One region of the Aromatoleum sp. genome, then DNA from elsewhere that is predicted to be linked to it. Evidence: predicted binding sites of a transcription regulator. Region 1 holds the regulator's gene; the other holds the start of a gene.

The links. Region 1 encodes FNR, which switches genes on or off when oxygen is low (the NO sensors DNR and NnrR bind a similar motif). Its sites were predicted from a motif close to TTGANCTAGNTCAA; they were not measured.
Region 2: the regulator FNR is predicted to act here: its motif matches at 1,496-1,509, upstream of V6M37_RS17415 (2-oxoacid:acceptor oxidoreductase subunit alpha).

Annotation. Positions count from the first base shown of each region.
Region 1 is NZ_JAKFEF010000017.1:45,519-52,438, reverse strand. Features, by position in the region: gene V6M37_RS04165 (PHA/PHB synthase family protein) at 1-1,354, shown strand, start outside; gene V6M37_RS04160 (Crp/Fnr family transcriptional regulator) at 1,533-2,222, opposite strand; gene V6M37_RS04155 (NnrS family protein) at 2,309-3,547, shown strand; gene V6M37_RS04150 (SirB2 family protein) at 3,553-3,948, shown strand; gene V6M37_RS04145 (hemerythrin domain-containing protein) at 3,948-4,499, shown strand; gene fnr (fumarate/nitrate reduction transcriptional regulator Fnr) at 4,630-5,370, opposite strand; gene hemN (oxygen-independent coproporphyrinogen III oxidase) at 5,494-6,885, shown strand.
Region 2 is NZ_JAKFEF010000080.1:26,344-33,263, forward strand. Features, by position in the region: gene V6M37_RS17415 (2-oxoacid:acceptor oxidoreductase subunit alpha) at 1-1,393, opposite strand, end outside; gene V6M37_RS17420 (MFS transporter) at 1,661-2,920, shown strand; gene V6M37_RS17425 (pyridoxamine 5'-phosphate oxidase family protein) at 2,987-3,448, opposite strand; gene V6M37_RS17430 (sigma 54-interacting transcriptional regulator) at 3,505-5,229, opposite strand; gene V6M37_RS17435 (PEP-utilizing enzyme) at 5,652-6,920, shown strand, end outside.

The DNA.
Region 1 (6,920 bases):
CGGCACGGAGCGTCGGAAGGCTGCGTTCTGGTGGCGGAAGTGGCTCAATGCCGTCGCGCCGACGAATTTCTTGTGGACGAACCCTGTCGCGATAAGAAAGGCGCTCCAGAGCAACGGAGAGAGTCTCGTCCAGGGGTTTCGGAACATGCTCGGCGACTTGCAGGCCGGCAATGTGCGGATGACGAATCCGGACGACTTCCGGGTGGGCGAGAACCTCGCGACGACCCCGGGATCGGTGATCTTTCGCAATGACCTGCTGGAAGTAATCCATTACGCGCCGCGTCGCGAACGGGTGCACGCCGAACCGGTTGTCATCATCACGCCGTGGATTAACAAGTTCTACGTTCTCGACCTCGCGCCGAAGAAGAGCATGATCCGGTTTCTGCTCGGCCAGGGCCTGGACGTCTTCATTACGAGCTGGAAAAACCCCGATGCGTCGATGCGCGACGTCACGTTCGATGCCTACCTGCAGGATGGTGTCCACGAAATTATCGAAACCGCCCGCCGGTTTACCGGTTCGGCAAAGGTTCATGCGGTCGGCTACTGCATCGGGGGCACGGCCCTCGCCATGTATATGGCGTGGGCTAACCGTCGCTTCATGCCCGAGGACGTGCCGGTTCGCGATTGGACGCTGCTGACGACGCTCGTCGATTTTCACGCGCCCGGCGACATTGAGGTTTTCGTCGACGAAGCGAGCGTCCGGTACATCACCGCGAACATGGCACGACGCGGTTTTCTCGACGGGAAGGAGATGGCTTCAGGGTTCCGGCTTCTCCGTTCGAATAGCCTGATCTGGCATTACGTCGTGCAGGGGTGGTTGTACGGCGACGCGCCGCCCACGTTCGATGTGCTGTACTGGAACATGGACACGACCCGTATGCCGTACGCGATGCATTCGTGGTATCTGAAGGAACTTTACCTCCAGAACCGCCTGATCGAACCCGATGCCTTGACCGTAGCGGGCGAACCGCTGGACCTTGCACGGATCACCCAGCCCCTCTATGCCGTCGCCGCCGAAGACGACCACATCGCTCCCTGGCGGCAAACTTATCGCGTGAATAATTTCACCACCGGGCCGAAGCGCTACGTATTATCCACCTCCGGACATATCCTCGGAATCATCAATCCCCCGGTGGACCCGCCGAAGCGCAAGTACCGGGCGGGTGATGCACACCGATCGGACGACGCGGAAGCCTGGCATAACAGCGTCGAGCAGCAGGACGGTAGCTGGTGGGGCGACTGGATGGACTGGCTGAAGCCGCGCTGCGGCGAAGTGGTCGAAGCCCGTCCGGCGCAATCGAACGAGTTTTCGGAGCTTGTGCCGGCGCCCGGAACCTACGTTCTCGAGCATTGAGCGCCGGGCGCGACGCTGTCGCGGGGCGGCGCTTCTTCCCAATATCCGGCCACGCGTATGCGATCGTATCCGACGGCTTACTATTCCGCGCGGGTGCGCTATGTGCGATTTGACCCGAGTCAAGGCCGGTGCTGTCGCCAGTGGCGAGAATGGCTCCGATGAGCACCGCGAGCTGCAGTCATCCCTGATAACGGGCGAGGCGGGCCGGGTCATGCAGGGAGATATGTTTGCCATGGACGGTAATCAGTCCGGCATTGACGAGATCATGGAAGATCCGGGAAAGCGTTTCGGGCGTGAGGTTCAGGCGCGAGGCGATTACCTGCTTGCTCGTGGGCAGCTCGATGTCGAGCACGCCAGCGCGCTCCTCGTTCTCGACCAGTTGCAGCAAATAGCCGATCACCCGTTGCATGCTCGAGCGCAGCGAATAGGTTTCGACGTCCTGGACCATGCTGTGAAGGCGAATAGCCATGCCGGCGAGGAGTTTGCGGGCAAAGGTCGAGTCCTGGTCGATCAAGTCCGAGACCACGGCCTGGCCGATATGCAGGAGATGTGTTGCGACGAGCGCCTCGGCGAATACCGGGTACGGACGATTGAGAAACATCACCGCTTCACCGAAGCTGTGCATCGGACTGATGATCTCGACGACCTTCTCATTGCCTTGAGCGGACGAAACGGCGAGTTTCACTTGTCCGGAAACGACGAAATAGAAGCCGTGCACCGCGTCGCCGCGCTGGAACAGGACTTCGCCTTTCTCCAGCTGCCGCTCGCGCGTGTAACGCACCACCCGTTCGATGTCGTCGCTCGATAGCTCGCTGAAAAACGAAACCTGTCGCAGCAGGGTGGGGATGTCGACCTGGGACGTAGGCATCTGGGCCTCCAACTGAAAACCCCGACATTCTAACCTGCCGGCGACTATCGCCCGGCTTCACGCGGACGCGCGTGGTCCGACAAGACATGAAGGAAGTTCGAAAGATGCCGACTCAACCCGCCCCCGGGGCCCAATCGATCCTGTTTGCCGCACCGCATCGCTCCATGTTCTTCCTCGGAGGCGTGATGCTGCTTGTGGCGTTCATTCTTTGGACGCTGGAACTCGCGTCGCGAGTCGGACTCACGCCCGTATTACCTTGGGCGTTGCCGCCCGGATGGATGCATGCGATGCTCGTCCTCGGCGGCGTGTTTCCGCCCTTCATGTTCGGTTTTCTCCTCACCGCGATGCCGCGCTGGCAAGGCGAGCACGATGTCACGCAGTCCGTGTGGCTGTGGCCGTGGCGGTTCCTCGTCGCGGGATGGGCAGTCGTCGTTGCGGGAACCTTGGTTCCGGGATTGTTGGTCGTCGGATTGCTGCTCGTGCTGGTCGGGTGGTGGGGAGTCGGTCGAGTCCTGAGACGAGTCGCGTACAACGACAATCCCGAGTCGTTGCATGCCCGGCTCGTGTGGTGCGCGATCGCGTCAGGTGGCCTCGCCGTAGCCGCCTGGCTGGGCTTCGCAATCAGCGGCAACGGGATTTTCGGGCGCGTTGCAATCGACATCGGGGTCTGGTGGTTCATGCTGCCCGTATTCTTCACCGTGTGTCACCGGATGATCCCGTTCTTTTCGAGCAACATCATCGAAGGGTACATGATGGTTCGCCCGCGCTGGGTCATCGCGGTCATCATCGGCGCTTCCGTTCTGCACGGTGCGCTTTCGATCGCCGGCGCAAACGCGCTCACGTGGATCGTCGACGCGCCGGCGGCTGCTACCGCATTGTGGCTGTCATGGAAATGGCGGCTGCTTCCGTCCTTGCGCGTGCCGTTGCTCGGCATGCTGCACATCGGCTTCGCGTGGCTCGGCGTGGGGTTCGCGATGTCGGCGGTCCAAAGTGTGGCGGCGCTCTCCGGCAAGGCCTTGTTCGGTTTGGCGCCACTCCATGCGCTCGGTATCGGATTCTTCGCCTCGGTGCTCCTCGCGATGGTGTCGCGCGTGACGCTCGGTCATTCCGGCAACAAACTCGTCGCTGATCGCCTGACCTGGGGCCTGTTTCTCGGACTCGAGTTCGTCGCCTTGATGCGGATTGCGGCCGAGATCGTTCCGCCCTCATCGTCACGCGTCGTGATGCTGATCGCGGTACTCGGATGGCTCGCGGTGTTCGGGGCGTGGGCGGTGCGATATCTGCCGGTCTACCTACGCCCGCGTAGTGACGGCCGTCCGGGGTGAGTGAGATGTACCTGGGCATCAAGCACCTGCACGTCCTTTGTGCGGTGCTCAGCGGTTTCGGATTCGCGCTCCAGGGAATCTGGATGACGGTACGCAGTCCACTGCTCAACCATCGCCTGACGCGCGTGGTGCCCCATGTGATCGACACGATCTTTCTCGGTAGTGCGATCACCTTGGCCGTGACGAGCGGCCAGTTGCCGTTCGTCGCGCCGTGGGTCACCGCGAAAGTCGTCGGGTTGATCGTCTATGTCCTTTTCGGCGCGGTCGCCCTGCGACTCGGACCGACGATGCCGATCCGGGCGTCGGCTCTGGTCGCGGCGCTCGTCACCTTCGCGTGGATCGTGTCGGTTGCGCTGACTAAGAACCCCGCGGGATTCATTGCTTTTGTCGGAGACTTCTGATGGCTGATTCGCTTATTCCCGTCGCGCCCGGAATGGAGACGCCGATCGAAATGCTCGAGGCCTGCCATGAGCGGCTCCAGGCCCAGCTCGCCACGCTCGGGCGCCTTGCCGCCTGGCATCTGGAACATGGATCGGATCGTCAGGCGCAGCAGGCCGCGACGAACGTCATGCGCTATTTCGACATCGCAGCGGTCAATCATCACCTCGACGAGGAAGAGGACTTGTTGCCGGCACTGAAGGCGAGAATCGACTCCGGCAGACGCGACGCCCTGCAGGCGCTGATCGAGTCGATCCTCGCCGACCATCAGGAGATGTTCGCGGTGTGGGCCGCGATGCGCGCGAGGCTGGAACCGATTTCGCGCGGGGCAGAGGCGGAGCTCCCCGCCGACGAAGTCGAACGGTTCGCCGAGCGCTACCGTCGCCATATCGAACGTGAGGAAGGAGAGGTCCTGCCCCTCGCGCGCGAACTGCTGAAAGAGGAGGACATCGCGGCGATGAGTAGCGCGATGACCGGCCGGCGCCGTCAGGACGGGGAACGGCGAAGCTCGTGAACGGCTGAGGCGCATATCGGAACGCCGCGCAGACGCTCCCGGTCGGGCCGGCAGAAACGCGACTTTTCGAGCCGAACGATGCAGGTCCGGGGTCCGCGCCGCGAGCGGGACCCCGTTCGGCATCTGCCGCCTAACAGCGCGACGGTTGGTGCTGGATCAGCTTCTTCAGGCCCGCGATGTCGAGAATGCGAATGTGCTTCTGCTGGACGGCGATGAGGCCCTCATCCTGGAATTTCGAGAACGCCCGCGAGACCGTTTCGAGCTTCAATCCAAGGTAGGATCCGATTTCTTCGCGCGTCATGCGCAAGTGAAATTCCGCAGCTGAAAATCCCCGGGCAGTGAAGCGCTGTGACATGTTCAGCAGGAACGCCGCAAGGCGTTCTTCGGCCCGCATCGAGCCGAGCAGCGTCATCACACCGTGGTCGCGGACGATCTCGCGGCTCATCACCTTGTGGAACTGGTGCTGGAGCCCGTCGACGGCGCGCGCGAGTTCCTCGAGCTTGTCGTAGGCGATCACGCAGACTTCGCTGTCCTCGAGCGCAATCGCGTTGCAAGTGTGGGTTTCCGTGCTGATACCGTCGAGTCCCAGCATCTCGCCGGTCATCTGGAACCCGGTCACCTGCTCGCGTCCGTCCTCGAGCAGCACGTCCGTCTTGAACGAGCCGGCGCGGATTGCGTAGATCGCCTCGAACGGATCTCCCGCCCGGTACAGGTGTTGCTGCCGCTTGATCTTGCGGCGAGCGCCGACGAGTTCGTCCAGGCGGTCGATTTCGTTTTCCGACATCCCGAAGGGCAAGCAAAGCTCCAGCAGGTTGCACTGGGCACATGCGACTTTGAGACTGGCTATAGTAATCGGCACCGCCGCCTTCATTTGCACGATAATAACGTCCCTCTTCAGGTACGACCACGACCGCCGGGATGCTCCGTTGATCCACGTCAACCACAAAAGTACGGCTTTTTGCGATCGTACGAAATGCACTCAAGCGATACAACCATGACCAGCCAGAACGATCTTGTCTTCGACCCGCAGCTGATTCGTCGTTTCGACATCAACGGGCCGCGTTACACCTCTTATCCGACCGCTGATCGGTTCGTCGAGGCGTTCGACGCGCGTGCGCTGCAGGATTGGCTAGCCCAGCGCGCGGTGGGCGGGGTAAGTAAACCTCTTTCATTATACTTCCACATCCCCTTCTGTAACACGATTTGCTATTACTGCGCGTGCAACAAGATCATCACGAAGGACCACGCGCGGTCGGCCAAATATCTGAAGTACCTCGACAAGGAAATCGGGATGCAGGCGGACGCCCTCGGCGGCAGCCATCAGGTCACGCAGCTGCATCTCGGAGGGGGGACGCCGACCTTTCTGTCGCACGACGAATTGCGCCAGCTCATGGATTCGGTCCGCTCGCGCTTCACATTGGTTCCGAATGGCGAATATTCGATCGAGGTCGACCCGCGCAAGGTCGACTTCGAGACAGTGAAGCTGCTCGCCGAGCTCGGATTCAACCGAATGAGCGTCGGCGTCCAGGACTTCAACGAGGATGTGCAGGTCGCGGTCAACCGTGTCCAGTCGTTCGATGAGACAAAGCTCGTCATCGATTCCGCGCGTGCGACGGGCTTCAAGTCGATCAGTCTCGACCTGATCTACGGGTTGCCAAAGCAGAACATTATCAGCTTCAACCGCACGCTCGAACAGGTGCTCGAGCTGTCACCCGACCGCATCTCACTGTACAGCTACGCGCATCTGCCGGGGCTCTTCAAACCGCAGCGCCGCATTGCGGTCGTCGACATGCCGACGTCGGACACGAAGCTGCAGATCCTGCAACTCGCGATCCGCAGGCTTACCGAAGCGGGTTACGTCTATATCGGCATGGATCACTTCGCAAAACCCGACGACGAACTGACGATCGCGCAGCAACAGGGGCGGCTGCACCGGAATTTCCAGGGGTATTCGACCCAGGCCGAATGCGACCTCCTCGCTTTCGGCGTCTCGGCCATCGGCAAGATCGGTCCCGTGTACTCGCAGAACGTGAAGTCGCTCGACGAGTACTACGATGCGCTCGATCGCGACGAGCTGCCGGTGCTCCGCGGCATCGAGTTGACCGCCGACGACCTGTTGCGCCGTTCGATCATCCAGGCGCTGATGTGCCATTTCGAGCTTTCGATCGATTCCATCGAGATCGCCCACCTGATCAAGTTCGACGAATACTTCGCCGAGGAACTGAAGGACCTGAAGGCGATGGAGGAGGCGGGGCTGCTGAAAGTCACTGACAAGTGGATCAGCGTGCAGCCTCCGGGACGCCTCCTGGTCCGGGGTATCGCGATGGTCTTCGACCGCTACCTGCGTGCGGATCGCGAACGCGCCCGCTACTCGAAAGTCATCTGACGGCTGCCGGCGTCGAGCTTGCTCGACGCCCTGCC
Region 2 (6,920 bases), on a different contig from region 1:
GGTCGGTGCGGTACGTCACGTCGATCTTCGGCAGGCTCGCGACGTCGGGGATGCGCCACGGCTCGGCCGCGTTCGCGATGCCGCCGTCGGTCAGCAGGATCACCGGGGTCATGTACTTCACCGCGAGGCGAACGGCCTCGATCGCGCAGTCGAAGCAATCCGAAGGCGACTTCGCGGCGATCACCGGTATCGGGCATTCGCCGTTGCGGCCGTAGACCGCCTGCAGCAGGTCCGACTGCTCGATCTTTGTCGGCAGACCGGTCGAGGGGCCGCCGCGCTGCACGTTGACGATGACCATCGGCAGCTCGAGCATCACCGCGAGCCCCATCGCCTCGGTCTTCAGCGCCATGCCCGGCCCCGACGTCGTCGTCAGCCCGAGCGCGCCGCCGTAGGCCGCGCCGATCGTCGAGCAGATGCCCGCGATCTCGTCCTCGGCCTGGAAGGTCGTGACGTCGAAATGCTTCAGCGCGGACAGCTCGTGCAGGATGTCGGTCGCCGGCGTGATCGGGTAGGAGCCGAGGAAGAGCGGCACGCCGGCCGTCTCGGACGCGGCGACGAAGCCGAGCGCCGCGGCCTGGTTGCCGGTGATGCTGCGGTAAGTGCCCGGACGCGCCGCCGCTTCGCGCACCTGGTAGGTCGCGGCGAAGATTTCGGCGGCGTCGGCGTACGCGTGGCCGGCACGCAGCGCGGTGACGTTCGCTTCGGCGAACTCCGGTTTCTTCGCGAACTTGTCGCGGATCTCGTCGATCTCGTTGTCGAACGGCCGGCCGTACAGGCACAGCATCAGCCCGAGCGCGAAGTAGTTCTTGCAGCGGCCGACCTCCTTCTTCGACAGGCCGCTGTCACGCAGCGCGGCCGCGGTCAGCGCCGAGATGTCGATCTTGAAGAGGCGATAGCCGTCGAGGCTGCCGTCGTCGAGCGGGTTCGCGGCGTAGCCGGCCTTCGCGAGGTTGCCGTCGGAGAACGCGCCGGTGTTCGCGATGACGATGCCGCCGTGCTTGACGTCGGGGAGGTTCGTCTTCAGCGCGGCGGGGTTCATCGCGACGAGCGCGTCCGGCGCGTCGCCCGACGTGAACACCTCGCGCGCGCCGTACTGGATCTGGTAGCCGGAGACGCCGAACAGCGTGCCGGTCGGCGCGCGGATCTCCGACGGGTAGTCCGGATGCGTCGCGAAGCCGTGCCCGGCCTTCGCGACCGCCTTCGAGAACTCGGAGCCGGTGAGCTGCATGCCGTCGCCGGAGTCGCCGACGAAGCGGATCACGACGCTGTCGAGTTCCTCGACCGGACGCGGCGCGGCCGCTTCGCTTCCCCGCGCGAGGGCCGGATCCGCGGCGCTTTCGCGCTGCACGCTGTTCTCGAGTACCGCTTCGGACGTCTGTTCGAATGCTGTCATGTCGCTCCTCCGTGGGGTCGTCCTGCCGGCACCCGCCGCCGGGCGTTTTTCCGATAGAACCGTGTCTGAGCTTGATTACAAACTGTTTGAGATCAAACTATATTGACGACGGTCAAGAAAAGCGAAAGTCGGCGTGTGGACGTATTGGCGCGGCCACGATGTCACGTATGCTGTCGGTCGGCACGAAACCCTTGCCGTCCGGAAAAAAGAGACAACGCGTCGCACGACGACGGTCCGGACGCCGAGTACGAGCACGAGGAGACGGGGATGCAGCGCAACGTACCGAACGCGGACACCGCGGCGATCCTGCTGGCATTGACCGCGGGCTGCATCGCCGCCGCACAGGTCGGCAAGGTGCCGCCCGCGATCGAGGCGATCCGCGCGGAACTGTCGATGAGCCTGGTGCAGATCGCGTGGGTCGCGAGCGCGATCAGCGCGGCGACTGCGGCGCTCGGCATCGCGGTCGCGCTCACGATGGCGCGCCGCGGCGCGCACTCCGGCCTGCTGAACGGCCTGATCCTGCTCACGCTCGGCTCGGTCGGCGGCGCGGAAGCGACTTCCGGCGGCCTGCTTCTCGTCTCGCGCATCCTCGAAGGAATGGGCTTCGTGCTCGTCGTCGTGTCCGCGCCGTCGCTGATCGCCGCGACGCTCGCGCACACGCCGCGACGGCGCCGCCAGCTGCTGACCGTGTGGAGCTGCTACATGCCGGCCGGCATCGCGCTGACGATGGGTCTCGCGCCGCTGATCCTCGAAGCCGTCGGTTGGCGCGGCCTGTGGTGGTGGAACGCGGCGCTGCTCGCGGTGTGCGCGGCGCTGACGTTCTCGTACCGCCACCGTCTGCACGCCGCGACGCGTTCGGCCGCCGGACCATCGACGCCGCCGTCGTGGCGCGCGCTGCGGCAGCCGGGCTCGTGGCTGATGGGAATCTCGTTCGGTGCGTTCGCCGCGATCTGGTTCGTGATCGCGACCTGGCTGCCGTCGTTCGCGGTCGAGTACATGGGCTACACGGCGCGCGGCGCGACCTGGCTGACCGCGCTCGCGGTCGTCGGCAACATCGCGGGCAACCTCGGTGCGGGCTTTCTCGCCGCGGCCGGTCTGCCGCGCTGGGCGGTGATCGCGGGCGTGCAGGTGATGCTCGGCGCGCTCGGCTGGCTCGTGTTCTCGGCCGACGCCGACCCGCTGCTGCGTTCGATCGCGGCGATCGTCGCGTGCGCCGCGGCCGGCGCGCTGCCCGCGACGGTGATGGCGGGCGTGCCGATCCACGCCCGCGACCCGCAGCAGATCCTCGTCGCGAACGGCATCGTATTCCAGTGCGCGAACCTCGGCTCGCTCGCCGGCCCGCCGGCGGTCGCCGCGGCCGTCACCGCGCTCGGCGGCTGGGACGGCGGCCGCTGGCTGATTCCCGCGATCGCGATGCTCGGCGTGCTGGCCGCCGTCGCGCTGCGCGGCGTCGAACAGCGGATCGCCGACGCGGACGGCGTCATTGCGGCGGGATTAGCGCGCGCCGACGCCGGCGCATCGCAATAGCGCATCTCACGCGCGTTGCTGCGCCCACCGCGGCCGGACGCGAGCGGAGCGCCGGTCGGAACTCCGTCAGCTCCGGCAGTCGATCTCGTCGCGGTGGCCGAAGCCGCTAGCGTTGTCGATGAACACCATCCGCTGCGGCTCGAAGCGGTACCAGCGCACTTTCGCGAGCGCCTTGACGATCGCCGCCGGCGCCTGCGCGATCTTGCCGACCACGGGGTATTTGTCGCCGTAGAGCACGCGAGCGTGCTTTTCGTCGTCGCCCGAGATTTCGCGCACGACGCCTTCGGCCTGGATGCCCTGGATTTGCGGCCAGTCGGCGTAATCCTCGTGGATCGTCGCCGCGACGTGCGGGTTCTCGGAAATGTTGCGGCAATGGCGGGACGTCGGCGACGACAGGAAGTACAACGTCGCGCCGTCGCTGACGTAGAACACCGCGGCGGCCCACGGCCCGTCGCTGCCGTGCGTCGCGAGCGTCATCACGCGGTGCGTGCCGAGGTAGTCGAGCGCGGCAGCGGGCACCGTGCTCACCGTGCGCGCTCCCCCGAGCCCTTCGCGCCGAGCGGGCGCCGGGCACCGTACCCCGCTCACCGGCCACCGTCCCCGGCTTCGGCCGCAGCGGGCGCCGCGCTTTCGCTCAGCCGCTTGAGCCGGTAGGCGAGCTGCGGCCGCGTCAGCCCGAGCATCCGGGCGGCCGATGACAGGTTGCCGCGCGCCTTGTCCATCGCGGTTTCGAGCAGCATTGTCTCGATCTCGTCGAGCGTCATCGCCCCGTCGCAGACCGACTCGCAGAACGCCTTGCCGGCATCGGGGCCGCGGTCGTCGAGCTTGCCGTCGCGGTCGAGCCCGAACTCGTGCGCGTCGTCGTCCCCGCGCGCGAGGAAGAGGTGCTCGACCTCGACGCGCGCGCCGTGCGGCGCGAGGATGACGCCGCGCTCGACCGTGTTCTGCAGCTCGCGGATGTTGCCCGGCCACGGATAGGTCGTCAGCGCGCGCTTCGCGCGGTCGGTGAAGCCGGGCAGGGTCTTGCCGTTGATCGCCGCGTATTTCGCGAGGAAATGCTTCGCGAGCAGGGAGATGTCTTCGCGACGCTCTCGCAGCGGCGGGATGTCGATCTGGAACGCGTTCAAGCGGTAGTAGAGGTCCGCGCGGAAGCGGCCTTCCTTGACGAGCTGCGGCAGGCCGGCGTTCGTCGCCGCGACCAGGCGCACGTTGATCTTGCGCGTCTTGTCGTCGCCGAGCCGCTCAACTTCGCCTTCCTGTAGCACGCGCAGCAGCTTGCTCTGCGCGGTCAGCGGCAGGTCGCCGATCTCGTCGAGGAACAGCGTGCCGCCGTCGGCGCGCTCGAAGCGCCCGGGTCGCGACACGAGCGCGCCAGTGTAGGCGCCCTTCTCGACGCCGAAGAGCTCCGACTCGACCAGCTCGTGCGGAATCGCCGCGCAGTTGATTGCGACGAGCGGCTTGTCGCGCCGCGCGCTCATGTCGTGCAGCGCGCGCGCGAAAAGCTCCTTCCCGACACCGGTCTCGCCGAGCAGCAGCACGGTGATCTGGCCCGCCGCGGCCTGCTTCAGCAGGTCGAGCGCCGCGCGGAAACCGGGCGAACTGCCGATCATGTCCGCCGGCAGCTTGTCCTTTTCACCGATCGTCGAGCGCAGTTGCACGACCTGGGTCTGCAGGTCGATCAACTGGTCGGCGATCGACTCCGGCGCGAAAAACCGCATGTGCTCGTCGGCATCCGGCCACGCTTCGATCGGCCTGCCGACAATGCGGCAGTGGTCGTGGCCCATGCCGGCGCATTCGACTTCCTTGTACAGGATCGAGCGCCCCATGAACGCGGACGTGTAGCCGCACGCGTAACCGATCTGCGTCCAGCACACCGGCTCCTCGTGGATGCCGAATTGGCGCCGGTGCGAATGCCCTTCCCAGGAGTTCTCCCAGAGGAATTCACCGTAAAAGTCGCCGGCCGCACGATCGAGTTCGAGCCGCACCGGCACGACGCGGACGATGCCTTCGAGCGCGTGCAGCTGCGGCCCGGTCATGAAGGCTTCGATGTCGCTGAGGTCCTGCATCCGCGTGCGCACGAGTTCGGCATCGCGCACCCCGGACGCGTATCCCATGCGCAAAAGCAGGCCGCGCGCGCGGGCCATGCCGAGCGTGTCGATCAGCTCCTTGCGCAGCGACGCCTGGGCCTCGGCGTGCACGAGCAGCATCCGGTGCTCGTGCAGCCAGATCTGCCCTGTATCGGCACAGAAATGCACTCTCGCGCGAAGGTCGTCGCCGTCTGCACGGAGCTTGTCTCGGAGCTTGGTCATCGCCTCGCCCTCCTCCTGAATCGTTCCTTCTACGCGCGGCGCGCCGCGTCCACTTTGATCGATATCAAACGATTATGGCGGCTACCTGTTTTCCCGGATGACCGCAAGGTTTTGATCAAATCGTGAGACGGGGCGCGCGGCCTTCGTCAAAGCTCATCAAATGATGAAGCGCGCGCCCGCGCCACTCGCTCGCCCACCACCGCCGATCGCCCTCCTGCCGCGATTTTTTCCGCAGGCGCAGCAACCGTCAGGCTCTTTTCCCGGCGCCAGCTTCGAAGTCGCGCGAGCCGGTTTCACGCAACCCGATGCTGCGCCGCGGCAGCGGCGCGTGGCATGCCCCTTGCGATTGCTGCCCTCGCAGGCTGTCGGCACACGAATCCGGCGCGACGAAAAAGGCCGGTACCAAAACGAGGGGGCATCAGATGAAGTTTCCTGTTCCGCACGACGTCAAGGCCAAGACCATCCCGGGGACCGAAGGCTGGGAGCGGATGTATCCGTACCAGTACCAGTTCGTCACCGACGACCCCGAGCGCAGGCAGTACGAGAAGGACGCGTTCTGGTTCTACGACGGGCTACATTACCCGGAGCCGCTGTATCCGTTCGACACGATCTGGGACGAAGCCTGGTACCTCGCGCTGTCGCAGTTCAACAACCGCATCTTCCAGGTGCCGCCGGTGCGCGGCGTCGATCACCGCATCATCAACGGCTACGTCTATATCTCGCCGGTGCCGGTCACCGACCCCGACGAGATCGGCCGCCGGGTGCCGAATTTCATGGAGCGCGCGGGCTTCTACTACCAGAACTGGGACGAGCTCGAAGCGAAGTGGAAGCAGAAGATGGAGGCGACGATCGCCGAGCTCGAAGCGCTCGAGATCCCGCGCCTGCCCGACGTCGAGGACTTGTCGGTCGTCACCGACGGTATCGGCGAGTCGCAGGGCTACCACCTGATCAAGAACTACGACGACCTGATCAACCTCGGCATCAAGTGCTGGCAGTATCACTTCGAGTTCCTGAACCTCGGCTACGCGGCCTACGTGTTCTTCATGGACTTCGCGCAGAAGCTGTTCCCGAGCATCCCGCTGCAGCGCGTCACGCAGATGATCTCCGGCATCGACGTGATCATGTACAAGTCGGACGACGAGCTGAAGGAACTCGCGAAGAAGGCGGTGAAGCTCGAAGTCGACGACCTCGTCGCCGCGCACCGCGAGTGGGCCGACGTCAAGACGGCGCTCGAAGCTCACCGCCACGGGGCCGAGTGGCTCGCGGCGTTCGAGAAGGCGCGCTACCCGTGGTTCAACATCTCCTCGGGCACCGGCTGGTTCCACACCGACCGCAGCTGGAACGACAACCTCAACATCCCGCTCGACGGCATCCAGACCTACATCCGCAAGATCCGCGATGGCGTCGCGATCGACCGGCCGATGGAAGCGGTGCGCGCCGAACGCGACCGCATCACCGCCGAATACCGCGACCTCATCGACAACGACGCCGATCGGAAGCAGTTCGACGAACTCCTCGGCTGCGCGAAGACGGTGTTCCCGTACGTCGAGAACCATCTCTTCTACGTCGAGCACTGGTTCCACTCGGTGTTCTGGAACAAGTTGCGCGAAGTCGCCGCGGTCATGCAGGAGCACGGCGTCATCAAGGAGATCGAGGACGTCTGGCTGCTGCGCCGCGACGAGATCAAGCAG